4 regions of the Pseudactinotalea sp. Z1732 genome follow, and region 2 is predicted to be linked to each of the others. Evidence: riboswitches for the same ligand, from Rfam matches in the RefSeq annotation. Region 2 holds a riboswitch; each other region holds the start of a gene.
What was found. Region 2 has a riboswitch for cyclic di-AMP ahead of ACPL7H_RS17765 (C40 family peptidase). Riboswitches for the same ligand answer to the same signal wherever they lie in the genome.
Positions count from the first base shown of each region.

Region 1 (3,793 bases), on a different contig from region 2:
GCGCCTGGCTCTGCTCCGGCCTGATGCGCGCGGGACCGGAGCCGAACCGGCCGTCCGCGGGACGGATCGAGGCCGGGATGGCGATCGCGGGATCGTTCATGGGCACGATCATCGCAGGTCCGCCGGCCTCGCCAGGAGCGCTGCGGCGCGCGGCCGGCCGGCCCTGGGCGGGAGAGTTGCCGGCAGGGCGCGCAGGAGGTGCGGCGCACCCGGTCCGGAGCCGGACGCCGGGCACTAGGCTGACGGGAGGAATGCGGCGACCACCAAGGGGCAGGCACGTGAGCGACCTGATCGACACCACGGAGATGTATCTCAAGACCGTGTTCGAACTGATCGAGGACGGCGTGGTGCCCCTGCGCGCCCGGATCGCGGAGCGTCTGGGTCACTCCGGGCCCACCGTGTCCCAGACGGTGGCGCGCATGGAACGGGACGGCCTGATGGTGGTCTCCGGTGACCGGCACCTGGAACTGACCGATGAGGGCCTGCGGCGGGCCACCCAGGTGATGCGCAAGCACCGCCTGGCCGAACGGCTGCTGACCGATGTGATCAAACTCGACTGGCCCTACGTGCACGAAGAGGCCTGCCGGTGGGAGCACGTGATGAGCGAGCGGGTGGAGCAGCAGTTGCTCGAACTGCTCGAGCGCCCGCGGGAGGATCCCTACGGCAACACCATCCCCGGCCCCGCCGAGATCGGGCAGCCCGTCGCCGGTGTCGCCGAACTGCCCGGTACGTCCCTGAGCACCGCTATCACCGCCGATCCGGCCCACTACACGCTGGTGCGGATCGGGGAGCCGCTGCAGGTGGATGTGGAGCTGCTGACCGAGTTCGAGCGCGTCGGGTTGGTGCCCGGGGTGGGCTTCCGCGCCCAGACCGACGGCGCAGCGGTAGACCTGACCGTGAACGGACAGAGTCTGGAGCTCACCGAGGACACCGTGGGGCACCTGTTCGTCAGCGCCGCCGAGCCGGGGTGATCCGGTGCCCGTAGCGGGTGTCCGTGTGACGCCCGCGTGCGTTCGGGACGGGGCGCCGGAGGGCCCGCCGGCAGGTGCTCGGTGCCGTGGATCTAGCACAGCCGCAGCCCGCGCGCTCGCTGGGCGGGTCACGAGAGCGGCGTCCTGCATGTGGCGCAGTCCACATTGTGGCGATGACACAGCGTCTCGTCGATCGCGCCGTTGCCTCGGAATTCCACCATTTTCTGGGGACGTAGGCGCCAGGGGCAGATCCTGTGAACCATTTCACAGAACCAATTGTGACCGGAATGTGACTTTTGCCGGGTGCGTCGGGTAACGTCAGCCGTGCTCGTCGTCCCCTCCATCGATGAGTACCCGCAGGCGGCGCCGAACCCTGTCACCGCCAGCAGGTCCCGACAGACGCAATTGACAGGGACGGGGGACCCAACCTTTGGTGCGCGAGCACCTAGGGGTGAAGTCCCACCTGGTTCGCCAGGTAAGACCGGGTGAATCTCCAACCCGAACCCGACAGCTCACCCCGTAGGCGCGTGGAGAAGATTTTGACTCAACGCACAACCGGAGCCCGCCACCGCGCAGCGTGCCGGCCCTCCACCCCCCTGACCGCTTTCGGCACCACAGTGGCCGGCACCACCGGTCGTCGTGCACTGGCCGTAGTTGCTTCCTCCGGACTGGCGCTGACCATGGGCGCCTCCACCGCGGCCGCTGCCCCCCAGGTGTCCAACTCCGCTTCCGGCCTCGGTTCGCTGGCCAACGTGGTGCTCGATGGTGACCGCGACTCCGTCAGCACCTCGCCGACCATCTCGGTCGACGCCGACACCGACTGGTCCTTCACCGCGGCCGTGGTGAGTTCCGAGGCCCCGCCACCACCTCCGCCCCCACCGCCCCCGCCGGCGGCGACCACGCAGCGGCCCACCGCGGCCACCGCCCCGGCGGCCCGCACCGGCAACCGCACCGCCGCTCCGGCTCAGGAGGAGACGCAGCAGGCGGAGGAGCAGCAGGCCGAGGAGCCCGCGAGCGAATCCACGCAGAGCGCCGCACCCGCGTCCGGTTCCGGCTCTGCCGTGGTGAACCTGGCCCGCCGGTACACGGGCACCCCGTACGTGTACGGCGGTAGCACTCCGGCCGGGTTCGACTGCTCCGGCTTCACCGCCTACGTGTACGCCCAGTTCGGTGTCTCCCTGCCCCGGTCGTCCTCGGCCCAGCGCAACGCCGGCCGTGTGGTCTCGGCTTCTGAGGCGCGGCCCGGCGACCTGGTCTGGTGGCCCGGACACGTGGGCATCTACACCGGCAACGGCCAGCACATCGCGGCTCGCAACCCCAGTTCACCCCTGCACGAGGGCCCGATCTGGAACTCGAGCCCCACGTTCATCCGTGTGATGGGCTGACCGGCACACGCACCACTCACAACGGCTCGTCCCGCATCGGGGCGGGCCGTTGTGCTGTGCGCACCGGTGCGTCGTGTACCTGCGTGCCCGTGCGGAGAGGTGCTGGCACAGGCACCGATGAACAGCTCCGATGAGACAGCTATAAGATTTTCCGGCGACATGCCCCGCAACCGTCAGGCTTGTAGCACAATGGTCAAGATCAGCCCAAAAAACGGGGGTAGACCGGTATGGAACGCGAACCCACGATCCTCGTCGGAGTCGACGGATCAGCCGCCAGCCTGAACGCACTGGACTGGGCGTTGGCCCACGCCGGAAAGTCGGGTTGGAACCTGCACCTGGTGTGTGCCTACGCGCTGCCCACCTTCGCCGCCGGAACCATCGACGGCGGGTATGCCACCCTGGACGACACCGCCATCCGCGACGGCGCGCAAGCGGTCCTGGACGAGGCCCTCACCCGCTGTGAGGGCGTGGGTGTGCAGGTGACCAGCGCCCTGGAGACCGGCGACGCGGCCGGAGTGTTGGTGGACCTGTCCGCCCAGGTGCGCCTCGCCGTCGTCGGCACCCGGGGCCGGTCCGGATTCGCCGAACGGATCCTGGGCACCGTCTCCTCGGCGCTACCGGCCCACTCCCACTGCCCCACCGTGGTGGTGCCGCACCGGGAGGGCGAGGACGACGAGGACGCCGGTCTGCCGTTGCCGGTGCGCCGGATCGTGGTGGGCGTGGACGGGTCGGACTCGGCCAAACTCGCCCTGAACGTGGCCATCGACGAGGCCGAACGGTGGGAGGCGGAACTGACCGCCGTGGTCGGTGTGCCGATGGGCGCCGGCGCCGGCCTGCTGGGCTGGCTGCCCTCCGGGGTGGACCGGGAGACCCTGCTGGCCGACGTCAAGACCGGCCTGGACGTCACGGTGGACCGGGCCAGTCAGGGTCGTTCGGTGCAGGTGCGCCGGCACGCCCTGGATGGCACCGGAGCGGCGCTGCTGTCGGAGTTCTCCACCGCGGTGGACCTGGTGGTGGTCGGCTCGCGCGGCCGCGGCGGCTTCACCGGGATGCTGCTGGGCTCCACGTCCCAGACCGTGCTGCATCACTCCCGTTGCCCGGTCATGGTGGTGCCCACCAGCAGCACCGACGATCCCGAGGACCACGCCTTCAACTGGAAGCGGCGCCGGCACTAAGCCGCCAGCCCGCCACCCCACGGCGCCCACCCGGCCCCCGCGGCACCCCCACCCCCACCCCACCCCCAACCCGTCCCTGCGGCGGCGAGGGCGAGCGTGAGCGTCGAGGGCGAGCCTTGGGGGACTCGCCTTCGGCTGGGAGGCTCGCCCTCGGCGGCGGCGGCTATGGCGGCGGCGGAGGCGGGGTGGCGACGGCGGTGGCGTTGGGGTGGCGACGGCGGCGGGGGGGCTACCGGGCGCTGCGCAGCACCCGGCCCAGGGT
Region 1 is NZ_JBMPQC010000005.1:239,669-243,461, reverse strand. It holds gene serC (phosphoserine transaminase) at 1-100, opposite strand, end outside; gene ACPL7H_RS11850 (iron dependent repressor, metal binding and dimerization domain protein) at 279-971, shown strand; cyclic di-AMP (ydaO/yuaA leader) riboswitch at 1,342-1,511, shown strand; gene ACPL7H_RS11845 (C40 family peptidase) at 1,511-2,356, shown strand; gene ACPL7H_RS11840 (universal stress protein) at 2,584-3,531, shown strand; gene rocD (ornithine--oxo-acid transaminase) at 3,761-3,793, opposite strand, start outside.
Region 1: linked by a shared signal. The riboswitch ahead of ACPL7H_RS11845 (C40 family peptidase) and the one ahead of ACPL7H_RS17765 (C40 family peptidase) in region 2 are both predicted to bind cyclic di-AMP.

Region 2 (3,793 bases):
GCGCACCGAGTTCGACGTACTCGCAGCACTGGCGGCGCGCCCGCACATGGTCTTCACCCGGCGCCAACTCATCGAGACGGTATGGGGACCCAATTGGGTGGGCGATGACAACCTCGTCGATGTCCATATCGGACATCTGCGACGCAAACTCGGCGACAAGGCATCCGCGCCGAGGTTCATCCGGACCGTACGTGGAGTTGGCTACCGAATGGGGACCGGGTCATGAACAAGCGGCAGCCAAGACAGTGGGGACTGGGCGCTCGGCTCCTGGCAGCGATCGTCGTGGTCCTCTTGGTGGCCGCCGGGACAGCGTGGGGTGTCGCTTCGATGATCGGGCCGATGATCTTCCACGATCACATGCTCATGGCCGAGCCCGCTGACTCCGAGGTCGTGGCTCACGCACGGCAAGCCTTCACCGCGGCATGGACCCTGTCCCTCTCCGTGGCGCTCCTCGTCGCTCTCCTGTCGTCGGTGCTCGTGAGCATCTTCGTCACTCGACGCATCACCAGGGCGTTGGAAAGGGTCCGACAAGCAGCAGTGCAGGTCGCAAGCGGTGACTACAACGTCCATGTGCCAGCGGTCCACATGGGCGCGCAGTTCGATGACCTCGCCGCCGCGTTCAACACCATGGCCACTGACCTAGGCCATATCGAAAAGACCCGAACCCGCATGCTGGGCGACCTGGCCCATGAACTGCGCACCCCGGTGGCGACCCTGGATGGCTACCTCGAAGGGATCGTCGACGGTGTCGTGCCCGCCGGTGAACGGACGATGGGCATGCTGCGTGAGCCGGTCGCACGCCTTGCCCGGCTGGCCCAGGACATAACGCTCGTGACAACCGCCAGCGAGGGCCGCTTGGAGATGCGGTGGCAGCCGCTGCAGGTCCGTGACCTGCTTCAGGACGCCGCAACACAGGCAGGCGTCAAGTCCGCGGACAAGGGCATTGACCTGACGATCGAGGCCACGGAGTCGGAACGCCAGACGGTCATCACCGCGGACCCTGACCGGCTCGGGCAGGTCCTGACCAACCTGCTGGACAACGCCGTGCGGCACACCCCAACGGGAGGTCACGTCCAATTGGGTGCCAACCGGAGTGGATCGCGACTGCGGTTGTGGGTCCAGGACAACGGCGGTGGGATAGCCGCCGAGCACCTGCCCCACCTGTTCGAGCGCTTCTACCGTGCCGATGCGGCTCGTGACCGCGCGCACGGAGGGTCAGGAATCGGGCTTGCCATCAGCCGCTCCATCGTCCAGGCCCACGGTGGCAGCATGGAAGCGGCCAGCACCGGGCTTGGCCACGGCGCCGTCTTCACCATCGAACTGCCCTTGGGTCGGCAGCCTTCGCAGGCCTGAGACCGACTCCACCGCACACGTCTTCGGCAGTGGCCGCGCTGGAAAGGGTGCGCCCTCATCCGCAGCCACAGCACGAGCATCGGCCCGCCCTGGGCCGGACGGGCCGATGCCGCAACTGAGATATGCGGTCAGAGCACGCGGATGAACGTGGGGTTGCTATGGAAGATCGGGCCCTCGTACAGGGCGGTACCGGGGTTTCGGGCGGCGATGTTGTCGCCGTTGCCGGTGTAGATACCCACATGACCGGGCCACGCCACCAGATCGCCGGGCTGGGCCTCGGCTGCCGAGACTATGCGTCCGGCGCCCGCCTGGGCACCGGACGTCCGAGGCAGGCTTACCCCGAATTGGGCGAAGACGTAGGCGGTGAAGCCCGAGCAATCAAAGCCCGCCGGGGTAGAGCCGCCCCACACATACGGGGTGCCCACGTAGCGGCGGGCGACGTCCACGACCGCGGAACCGGAGGCAGAGGCAGTGCTCGCGGTCTGCTCGCTTGATTCGCCGGAGGAGGAATCCTCGGTCTGCTGCTCCTGCTGTTGAGCCGGCTGCTCGGTGCGCTGCCCGGTGCGGGAGGCCGGAGCGGCACGCGGGGTGGGGCGCTCCGGCGCAGTGATGACAGGCGCTGGCGGTGGGGGTGGGGGTGGGGGTGGAGCTTCGGAGGAGACCTCAGCGACGGCGACGTGCCAGTCGATGCCCTCATCGACAGTGACGGTTGGTGAGGTGACCACCTTATCGATGTCGACGTCGGCGTCGAGCACCACGTTGGCCAGGGCGCCGGCCCCGAAACTCGAACTCGACACCTGGGGGACGGCCGCAGCGCTGGAGGCGCCCATTGTGAGCACCAGTCCGGAGGAGGCGAAGACGGCCAGCGCCCGTCTGCCGGTGGTCCCAGTGACTGAGTCAGCGAAAACGGTCAGTGGGGTGGAGGGGCGGCACGCCGCGCGGTGTCGGGCGCCGGTTGTTGGTTCAGTCAATTCGGTTCTCCAGTTCGCCTACGAGGTCAGTTGTCGGGTTCGGATTGGAGACTTACCCGGTCTGCCTGGCTCCCCAGGCGGGACTTCACCCCTAGGTGCTCGCGCACCGACGGCTGGGTCCCCCGCCCCTGCCACGGCGTTGATCGGTGACCACGGTGCGGTGGCAGGGTTCGGCGTCCGCTTGTGGGCTTCCCGCACGGCGGGAGCAAGAGTGACAGTACATACCGCGAACCCTCAGATCACGGTTAGATCACGGCATTACCGAATGCTTCATCAAACCTTCATCGTCATCCCCCGCCTCGGCGACTGCACGCCCGCCGCTCCTGTCGTAGCGTCGGGGCGGCCGAGACCTTGCCGCCTGCGCTGCAGAAGGCACCTGATTCGAGACGAAAAGCCGAGAATCTCGGGCGCAGTGGTTGCCTGGATGACCCCCACTAGGACGGTGGAAGAACATGAAAAGAATGGCGGCGCTGGTGCTGATCCGCGCCGGCTGCTCCTCGTTGGATCCGGCCTCCGAGCCCACCGCCGGAGGTGGTGAAGCCGCGTTCCTCGCCACCCATGACTTGGCCGGCATGGAGGTCGCAGAGATGATCGACCACCTGGACCGGCTCGGTGGAAAGGAACGCCCCACCGACTACATCGCCTCCATCCGGCCCGATGAACTGGTGCTCTCCGACGGGCAGCAGGAACTGGCCGAAGTGCTCATCGATGAAGAATTGGCGACCTATGCGAACGGTTTCGCCGGCTTCTGGTTGCCACGCGATCTGCAGGGCACCATCAAGGTCAACCATGACGGCCTGACGGGTACAGCCGAGTTCTCCACCACCGACGAGGTCGCCACCTGCCTCACCACCCTCCAACTGATATAGGTCGCGGTCACAACCTGTGCCAATCTCGGAGCAGCAGGACGGCGCACCGGTGAGCGCGGCGCACGCGGCTAGCGACGCCGGGCAAGCCGCCGCACCCCATAGCCGCGTCATCGGACTGGACGCGGCGCGGGCGCTGGCCATCCTGGGCATGCTCGCGGTCAACGTCGGTCCGCTCTATGACGATGGCATCGCCGGGCTGGTCATGCGGCTGCCGCACGGGCGGGCTTCATTGTTGTTCGTGCTGCTGGCCGGGATCGGGTACTCGTTCCTGACCCGCCGGGCCCGCGACGGTGCCGCGCCACCCTGGGGGCAGGTGTTGTGGCGGACGGTTCTGCTGAGCCTGATCGGGCTGAGCACTCAGTTGGCGGGTCATGGCGCCAAGGTGATCTTGACCACCTATGCGGTGCTGTTTCTCGTGGGACTGGTGGTGGTGCGGGCCCCCTCATGGCTGCTGCTGACCGCCTCGATCGCGGCAACTGCCGCTGGACCACTGGTGTGGCTGGGTGTCCAACTCAGAACCGGTGAGGTCTTCGACCGGGAGCCCGCCACGCTACTGGATGCGCCCGGGCAGATCGTGGCCTCGACATTCCTGACCGGGCC
Region 2 is NZ_JBMPQC010000016.1:15,593-19,385, reverse strand. It holds gene ACPL7H_RS17775 (response regulator) at 1-226, shown strand, start outside; gene ACPL7H_RS17770 (sensor histidine kinase) at 223-1,353, shown strand; gene ACPL7H_RS17765 (C40 family peptidase) at 1,482-2,324, opposite strand; cyclic di-AMP (ydaO/yuaA leader) riboswitch at 2,325-2,473, opposite strand; gene ACPL7H_RS17760 (CueP family metal-binding protein) at 2,777-3,193, shown strand; gene ACPL7H_RS17755 (heparan-alpha-glucosaminide N-acetyltransferase domain-containing protein) at 3,210-3,793, shown strand, end outside.

Region 3 (3,793 bases), on a different contig from region 2:
ATCAACTTCGACACAATTGTCATTCACTCGCCAATGGATCCGACCACTGATGCGAACCGGTTCGACGGCCGGCGGTGAGATGATGACGAGCAGCCGCTTGCCTTGGACTTCACTCTCGGCGATGTCCACTGTGAGCAGCCGTCCGGTGATCTCATAGATGCGATGCCTGAGCCACTCTGCATCCGTTGCAGCGCCCAGCACGGTGCCGTCGTTGCCTACGCCGACGATGAGCGCACCTCCGCCAGGCGTATTTGCCATGCATGCTGCCTCAGCGGCCAATTGCTGCGCCACTGCCGCGCTTCGTTCCTCGCCCGGGCCGACCTGTCCCGAACGGTCGCGGCGCCCGGTCTCTTCCTTTAGATCCACATGCTTGCGTTCACGTTCCTGGTCGACGGTCTCCCCAGCCGCGATGCGGGCCAGGATGTCGGACACTTCTGCGCGGACCGGGTCCTCACCGAAAGTTATGGCCATGGACCCATCATGGCAGAAGGTCATAATTAACTCACGCCAAAAGTTATGACGAAGTAGCGATGATGCGATAACTCACAACTTTGCTACGGCCCCCGAGGCGCCTCGCACGCGAATGATACTTTTCTTGCCAGTTTGCGGCACCGTGGTGTTTTGCCTTCCAGGTCCGGCCCAGGGATCGACGCGGGCTCCGCGGTCCGGGCGACAGGTGCGCGGTATGCGGTGTCAAGGGCCCTCGCCACGGGTGCTGGGTTCTGGCGGTTGTCGCCGACACCGGGGGGCGGCCGGCCCGTTGGTGGTCTCAGCCGGCGCGGCGCTCGGATCGCTGGCCGCCGGGATCGTGTCGATGGGGGTGCTCTCGGGCGCCGTGATCGCGGCGCTGGGGCGGTGGGTGCCGCGGTGGTCGGTGCACGCCAATGCGCGGACGCGGCGGGAGGCGGGGGTGGAGTGATGAGTGCCGTCGGACTGCCCGCAATCGCCGTCCTGCTCGCGGGCATCAGCCGGTCGCGGACGGGGGCTTGTGAACCGAGTCCCCGGAGCCGCACCGTGACCTAATTGTGACTTATGTTACCGAACCGTGACAATGCGTCGTGGGCGGGTTACGGTCGCGGCACTTCCGAACCTGGAAGTCCGTGGGCGGACGCCGAACTCTGCCACCGTCCGCGGTCCATTAGCCGCCATGGCAGGGGCGGGGGACCCATGAAGACGGGACCGGCGTGCTGGTCCCTGGGGTGAAGTCTGGCCACGGCCAGGCCGGGTGTTTATCCGACCCGAACCCGACAGCTAACCCCGAAGGCAACCGGAGAAAACACCATGACACTACACAGCACCACACGCGCGCGGCACCGAGCCGACGTGCGTCCCACCACCTTCCTCTCCGACCTGCCGGTGGGAAAGGTGGCCCGTCGCGGTACGGCCGGTGTGGCCACCGCGGGCCTGGCCTTCGGGCTGGCGATGCCCGCAGCCAGCGCCGACCCGGACGAGACCTACACCGTGAACGCCGGTGACACCGTCGGCAATATCGCCGCCGAACATGGCGCCAGCATCCAGGGGATCATCGACGCAAACGGCCTTCGCTCCGATGCGCTGATCTTCCCCGGTGACGAACTCACCATCCCCACAGGTTCGGTGACCGCCAGCGCTGGTGGCGCCACCCACACCGTGAGCCGCGGTGACACCGTCGCGGCTATCGCGGCGCGGTACGGCGCCGGCGTCCAGGCGATCATCGACGCCAACGGCCTGGGTGCTGACGCGCTGATCTTCCCCGGTGACGAACTCACCATCCCCGGTGGGTCGGGATCGTCGTCGGGGTCGGCCTCGTCGTCAGGGTCGGTGTCGGGCTCGGGATCGGCGTCAACGTCGGGCTCGGGATCGGCATCCGTGCAACGAGGGGCCGACACGGCCTCCCGTGACGGCCAGCGCTCCGCTGCGCCCTCCCCGCAGGCCAGTGCCTCTGGCAGTGCGATCGTCAACATCGCCCGCCAGTTCGTGGGCACCCCGTACGTGTGGGGTGGATCCACCCCGGCTGGGTTCGACTGCTCCGGGTTCACCTCCTACGTGTACGCCCAGGCCGGCATCAACCTGCCGCGCAACTCCGGGGCCCAGCGCAGCGCCGGCCAGGTGGTCTCCGCCAGCCAGGCCCAGCCCGGGGACCTGGTGTGGTGGCCGGGGCACATCGGTATCTACACCGGCAACGGCAACCACATCGCCGCCCGTAACCCCGGCACCGCGCTGCACGAGAGCAAGATCTGGCGGGCCAACCCGACCTTCATCCGGGTGGCCTGACCGGCTCACGGACTCAACTGCCGCGTGCGAGTCATCGGCCCGCCCCGAACTTCGGGGCGGGCCGATGCGTTTGCGGACCGGGCTGCTCGCCCATGATCAGGCGGCCTCAGCGACGAAGCCAGCACTGGTCGGCTGAGGGGGCGGTTTCAGCCGATTGATGCTGACTTCGGGGGTGGGGTGATGTCGGCGGCCCCTAGGGTCAGGGCTCGTGGGAACTCACTCAGCACGTACAGGCCACGGCCCGCCTCGCACGCCGGCCATGGCACCGCCTGCCGGAGCACCTCAGCGCCGCCGGCGGTCGTGGATCGCCGCGAGCATCGCCGTCGTCCTCGCCGCGGTCCTGGCCGGGTGTGCAGCCCAGCAGGGCGCCCCGGTGAACCCGCCACCGGACCCTCCGGCCGCTCCGTCCTCGGCCGAGGCGGCCGCCGCGCTGACCAGCGAGGACACCGAGGCCTGGCTGGATGGCTTCCTGCCCGCCGCGCTGGAACGTGAGGGCGTGGCCGGGGCAGCGGTCTCGGTGGTCCACGAGGGCGAGGTGGTCACCGAACGTGGCTACGGCTACGCCGACACCGGCTCCGGCTCCGGCTCCGGCTCCGGCTCCGGCGCCGACGACCCTGACTCGGTGCCGCAGCCGGTGGATGCCCAGCGCACGCTGTTCCGGGTCGGCTCGATCAGCAAAGTGGTGGTCGGAATCGCCGTCATGCAACTGGTCGAAGACGGGGCCGTGGGCCTGGATGACCCGGTCGCCGACTACATCGACCTCGACATCCCCACCACCTACGACGAACCGATCACGCTGCGCCACCTGCTGTCCCACACCGCCGGCTTCGAAGAACGCCTGGCCGGTGTCTTCGTCGACCCGGCCGGCGACGTCCCGCCGCTGCGCGAGATGCTGACCGACCCGCCGCGGCAGATCTACGCCCCCGGCACCACGCCGTCGTACTCCAACTACGGCAACGCCCTGGCCGGCTACGTCGTGGAACGCGTGAGCGGGATGGACTTCGCCGACTACGCCGACGAGCACATCTTCACCCCGGCCGGGATGTCCACCGCGACCTTCGCCCAACCGCTGCCCACCGAACTGGCCGAGCAGATGTCCGGCGGCTACCCGCACCTGCGCGCCGAGCCGGCACCCTTCGAACTGATCGGCCTCGCACCCGCTGGGGCGATGAGCGCCACGGCTGCGGACCTGAGCGCCCTCATGCTCACCCTGCTGGCGGGCGAAGTCGGCGACCCCGGCTCCCAGATGCTGTCCCCGGAGTCGCTGCGCACCTTGGCCGAGCCGGCGTTCGGCGCCGTCACCCTCGGCGGGCTGGCCGGCGGGCCGCGCACCGGCCTGGGGTTGTATGAACTGGACCGCAACGGCCAGCGCATCGTAGGCCACGGCGGGGACACCTACGTCTTCCACGCCGAGATGCAGATCTATCCCGAGACCGGCACCGGGATCTACATCGGACTGAACAGTTCAGGCGTGGGTCCGATGTCGACCGCCGTGATCCGCGATCAACTCGTGCACGGGTTCACCGACCGGTACTTCCCC
Region 3 is NZ_JBMPQC010000030.1:6,145-9,937, reverse strand. It holds gene ACPL7H_RS19140 (ATP-binding protein) at 1-471, opposite strand, end outside; gene ACPL7H_RS19135 (hypothetical protein) at 761-919, shown strand; cyclic di-AMP (ydaO/yuaA leader) riboswitch at 1,131-1,280, shown strand; gene ACPL7H_RS19130 (LysM peptidoglycan-binding domain-containing protein) at 1,282-2,253, shown strand; gene ACPL7H_RS19125 (serine hydrolase domain-containing protein) at 2,513-3,793, shown strand, end outside.
Region 3: linked by a shared signal. The riboswitch ahead of ACPL7H_RS19130 (LysM peptidoglycan-binding domain-containing protein) and the one ahead of ACPL7H_RS17765 (C40 family peptidase) in region 2 are both predicted to bind cyclic di-AMP.

Region 4 (3,793 bases), on a different contig from region 2:
CTCATCGAGACGGTGTGGGGGCCCAATTGGGTGGGCGATGACAACCTTGTCGATGTTCACATCGGGCATCTGCGGCGCAAACTCGGCGACAAGGCATCCGCGCCGAGGTTCGTCCGCACTGTGCGGGGGGTCGGCTACCGAATGGGGACGGGTTCATGAACAAGCGGCCGCGAAAACAGTGGGGGCTGGGTGCTCGGCTCCTGGCAGCGATCGTCGCGGTCCTGTTGGTGGCCGCCGGGACAGCATGGGCTGTGGCCTCGGTGATCGGGCCGATGATCTTCCACGATCACATGCTCATGGCCGAGCCCGCTGACTCCGAGGTCGTGGCGCACGCAAGGCAAGCCTTCACCGCGGCATGGACCCTGTCTCTGTCCCTGGCGCTCCTCGTCGCTCTCCTGACGTCAGTGCTGGTCAGCATTTTCCTTACTCGACGCATCACCATGGCGTTAGAACGCCTCCGCCAAGCAGCAGCGAAGGTCGCCAGCGGTGACTACAACGTCCATGTGCCAGCGGTCCGCATGGGTGCGCAGTTCGATGACCTCGCCGGCGCGTTCAACACCATGGCCACCGACCTTGGTGGGATCGAACAGACCCGCACTCGCATGTTGGGCGACCTGGCTCATGAATTGCGCACCCCGGTGGCGACGCTGGATGGCTACCTCGAAGGGATTGTGGACGGTGTCGTGCCGGCTGATGAACCGACCATAGTCATGCTGCGTGAGCAGGTGGCACGACTTGCCCGTCTGGCCCAGGACATGGCCCTGGTGACTGCCGCTAGCGAGGGACGCTTAGAAATGCGATGGCAGCTGGTGCGGGTCGGTGACCTGCTCGAAGACGCCGCAGCACAGGCAAGCGTGAAGTGCACTAGCAAGGACATTGACCTGGCGATCGTGGCCACAAGGTCAGAACGCCAGGCGGTCATCACCGCCGACCCTGACCGGCTCGGGCAGGTCTTGACAAATTTGCTGGACAACGCCGTGCGGCACACCCCCAAGGGAGGTCAGGTCCAGTTGGGCGCCGACCGGATTGGATCGCGCCTGCGTTTGTGGGTGCAGGACAATGGCAGCGGAATAGCCGCCGAGCATCTGCCCCACCTGTTCGAGCGCTTCTACCGTGCCGATGCTGCTCGTGACCGCGCGCACGGAGGGTCGGGGATCGGCCTTGCCATCAGCCACTCCATCGCCCAGGCCCATGCGGGCAGTGTGAGAGCGGACAGCGCGGGGCTTGGCCACGGCGCGGTGTTCACTATCGAACTGCCGTTAAGTCGTCAGCATTCACAGGCTTGATATCAACTCCAATGGGCACCTCAAGGGATGCGTCCTCGTCGGCACCCACAGCACGAGCATCGGCCCGCCCCTGGGGCAGGGCGGGCCGATGCAGAGTGCTGAGATCTGCGGTCAGAGCACGCGGATGAACGTGGGGTTGTTATGGAAGATGGGTCCCTCGTACAGCGCGGTGCCGGGGTTTCGGGCGGCGATGTTGTTGCCATTGCCGGTGTAGATGCCCACGTGACCGGGCCACGCCACCAGATCGCCGGGCTGGGCTTCGGCTGCCGAGACGATGCGTCCGGCGCCCGCCTGGGCACCGGATGTCCGAGGCAGGCTTACCCCGAATTGGGCGAAGACGTAGGCGGTGAAGCCCGAGCAATCAAAGCCCGCCGGGGTGGAGCCGCCCCACACATACGGGGTGCCTACATAGCGGCGGGCGACGTCCACGACCGCAGAACCGGAAGAGGTGCTTGCGACCTGCTCGCTGGACCCGCCCGAGCCTTCCCCGGCCTGCTCCTCGGCCTGCTGCTCCGGCTGTTGAGCCGGCTGCTCGGTGCGCTGCCCGGTGCGGGAGGCCGGGGCGGCGTCCTGGGTGGGGCGCTGCGGCGCGGTGATGACCGGCTCTGGCGGCGGGGGAGGGGGCGGGGCTTCGGAGGAGACCTCGGCGGCGGCGAAGTCCCAGGCGATGTCTGCATCGACCGAGACGGTCGGTGAGGTGGTCACCTTGTCGAGGTCGGCGTCGAGCACCACGTTGGCCAGGGAGCCAACGCCGGAACTCGAACTCGACACCTGGGGGAGGGCTACAGCGCTGGAGGCGCCCATGGTGAGCGCCAAGCCGGAGGAGGCAAAGACGGCCAGCGCCCGTCTGCCGGTGGTCCCAGTGACTGCGTGACCAAGAACGGTCAGTGGGGTGGAGGGGCGGCAGGCCGCGCGGTGTCGGGCGCCGGTTGTTGGTTCAGTCAATTCGGTTCTCCAGTTCGCCTACGAGGTCAGTTGTCGGGTTCGGGTTGGAGATTCACCCGGTCTCACCTGGCTTCCCAGGCGGGACTTCACCCCTAGGTGCTCGCGCACCGACGGTTGGGTCCCCCGCCCCTGCCACGGCGTTGATCGGTGACCACGGTGCGGTGGCAGGGTTCGGCGTCCGCTTGTGGGCTTCCCGCACGGCGGGAGCAAGAGTGACAGTACATACCGCAAATCCTCAGATCACGGTTTGATCACGGGATTACCGGAATACTTCATCAAACCTTCATCGTCACACCCCGCCTCGCCGGCTGCATGCCTGCCGCTGCTGTCGTAACGTCGAGAGCCAATGCTGTGATGGTTATCGAAACGGGAGCGACAATGAGAACCGCAGAGATGATGGATACCCACCCTGCCCAGATCACTCTGGACCGGGATCTACTGGCCCGAACGATCGATGCCCTCGTGGCCTGTTCCCAGGCGTGTACCGCCTGCGCAGACGCTTGTCTGAGCGAGGAAATGGTTGCCGAGTTGCGCACGTGCATACGTACCAACCTGGACTGCGCCGACATCTGCGATGCCACGGCCCGCATGCTGTCCCGACAAACCGGTCATGACGCTAACCTCATCCGTGCTCAGTTGCAGGCCTGCGCCCAGGCTTGTCAGTCCTGCGGCGATGAGTGCGCCCGTCACGCACAGGCCCATGACCATTGCCGCATCTGCGCAGAGGCGTGCCGAGCCTGCGAGGAAGCCTGCAACGAACTCCTCGCCACCATCAGTTGACAGGGCTACTTGCGCCCGCGCCGGCCCAGAACGGCCTGCTGGGGCGATTCAAATAGGCGCCGCAGGAAGGCTCCGCCTGGGTCCGGGACGAAAGACCTAAACTCTCGGCAGCAGCAGTTGCCTACGATGACCCAGTTGATCGGCAAGAATCCTTGGTAAGTATGACCTGCTGCCGTGCTGGTCAGAAGATGCGCCGGGACTGATAGGACAGGTGGAAGAACGTGAAAAGAATTGCGGCGATCGTCGGGGCGCTGGTGCTGATCCTCGCCGGCTGCTCCTCGGCGGATCCGGCCTCCGAGCCAACCACCGAGGGTGATGAAGCCGAGTTCCTCGCCACCCATGACCTGGCCGGCATGGAGGTCGCGGAGATGATCGACCACCTCGATCGACTCGGTGGGCCCGAACGCCCCACCGACTACATGGCCTCCATCCGAGCCGATGAACTGATGTTCTCCGATGGGCAGCAAGAACTTACCCTGCCCATGCCCGAGGACCGTTTCTACCTCTCCGTAGCCCCCTACGTGAACCAGACTCACGAGTGCTTCTACCACAGCCTGACCACATGCCAGGGTGAGCTGACCGACGAGGACCTCCAGGTGCGGATCCTCGACGATGCAACAGGCGAGGTGCTCATCGATGAAGAGGTGACGACCTATGCGAACGGCTTCGCCGGCTTCTGGTTGCCGCGCGATGTCCAGGGCACCATTGAGGTTCACTATGACGGCCTGACCGGGTCAGCCGACTTCTCCACCACCGACGAGGGCGCGACCTGCCTCACCACC
Region 4 is NZ_JBMPQC010000029.1:6,954-10,746, reverse strand. It holds gene ACPL7H_RS19095 (response regulator) at 1-159, shown strand, start outside; gene ACPL7H_RS19090 (ATP-binding protein) at 156-1,286, shown strand; gene ACPL7H_RS19085 (C40 family peptidase) at 1,398-2,231, opposite strand; cyclic di-AMP (ydaO/yuaA leader) riboswitch at 2,232-2,381, opposite strand; gene ACPL7H_RS19080 (four-helix bundle copper-binding protein) at 2,610-3,011, shown strand; gene ACPL7H_RS19075 (CueP family metal-binding protein) at 3,233-3,793, shown strand, end outside.
Region 4: linked by a shared signal. The riboswitch ahead of ACPL7H_RS19085 (C40 family peptidase) and the one ahead of ACPL7H_RS17765 (C40 family peptidase) in region 2 are both predicted to bind cyclic di-AMP.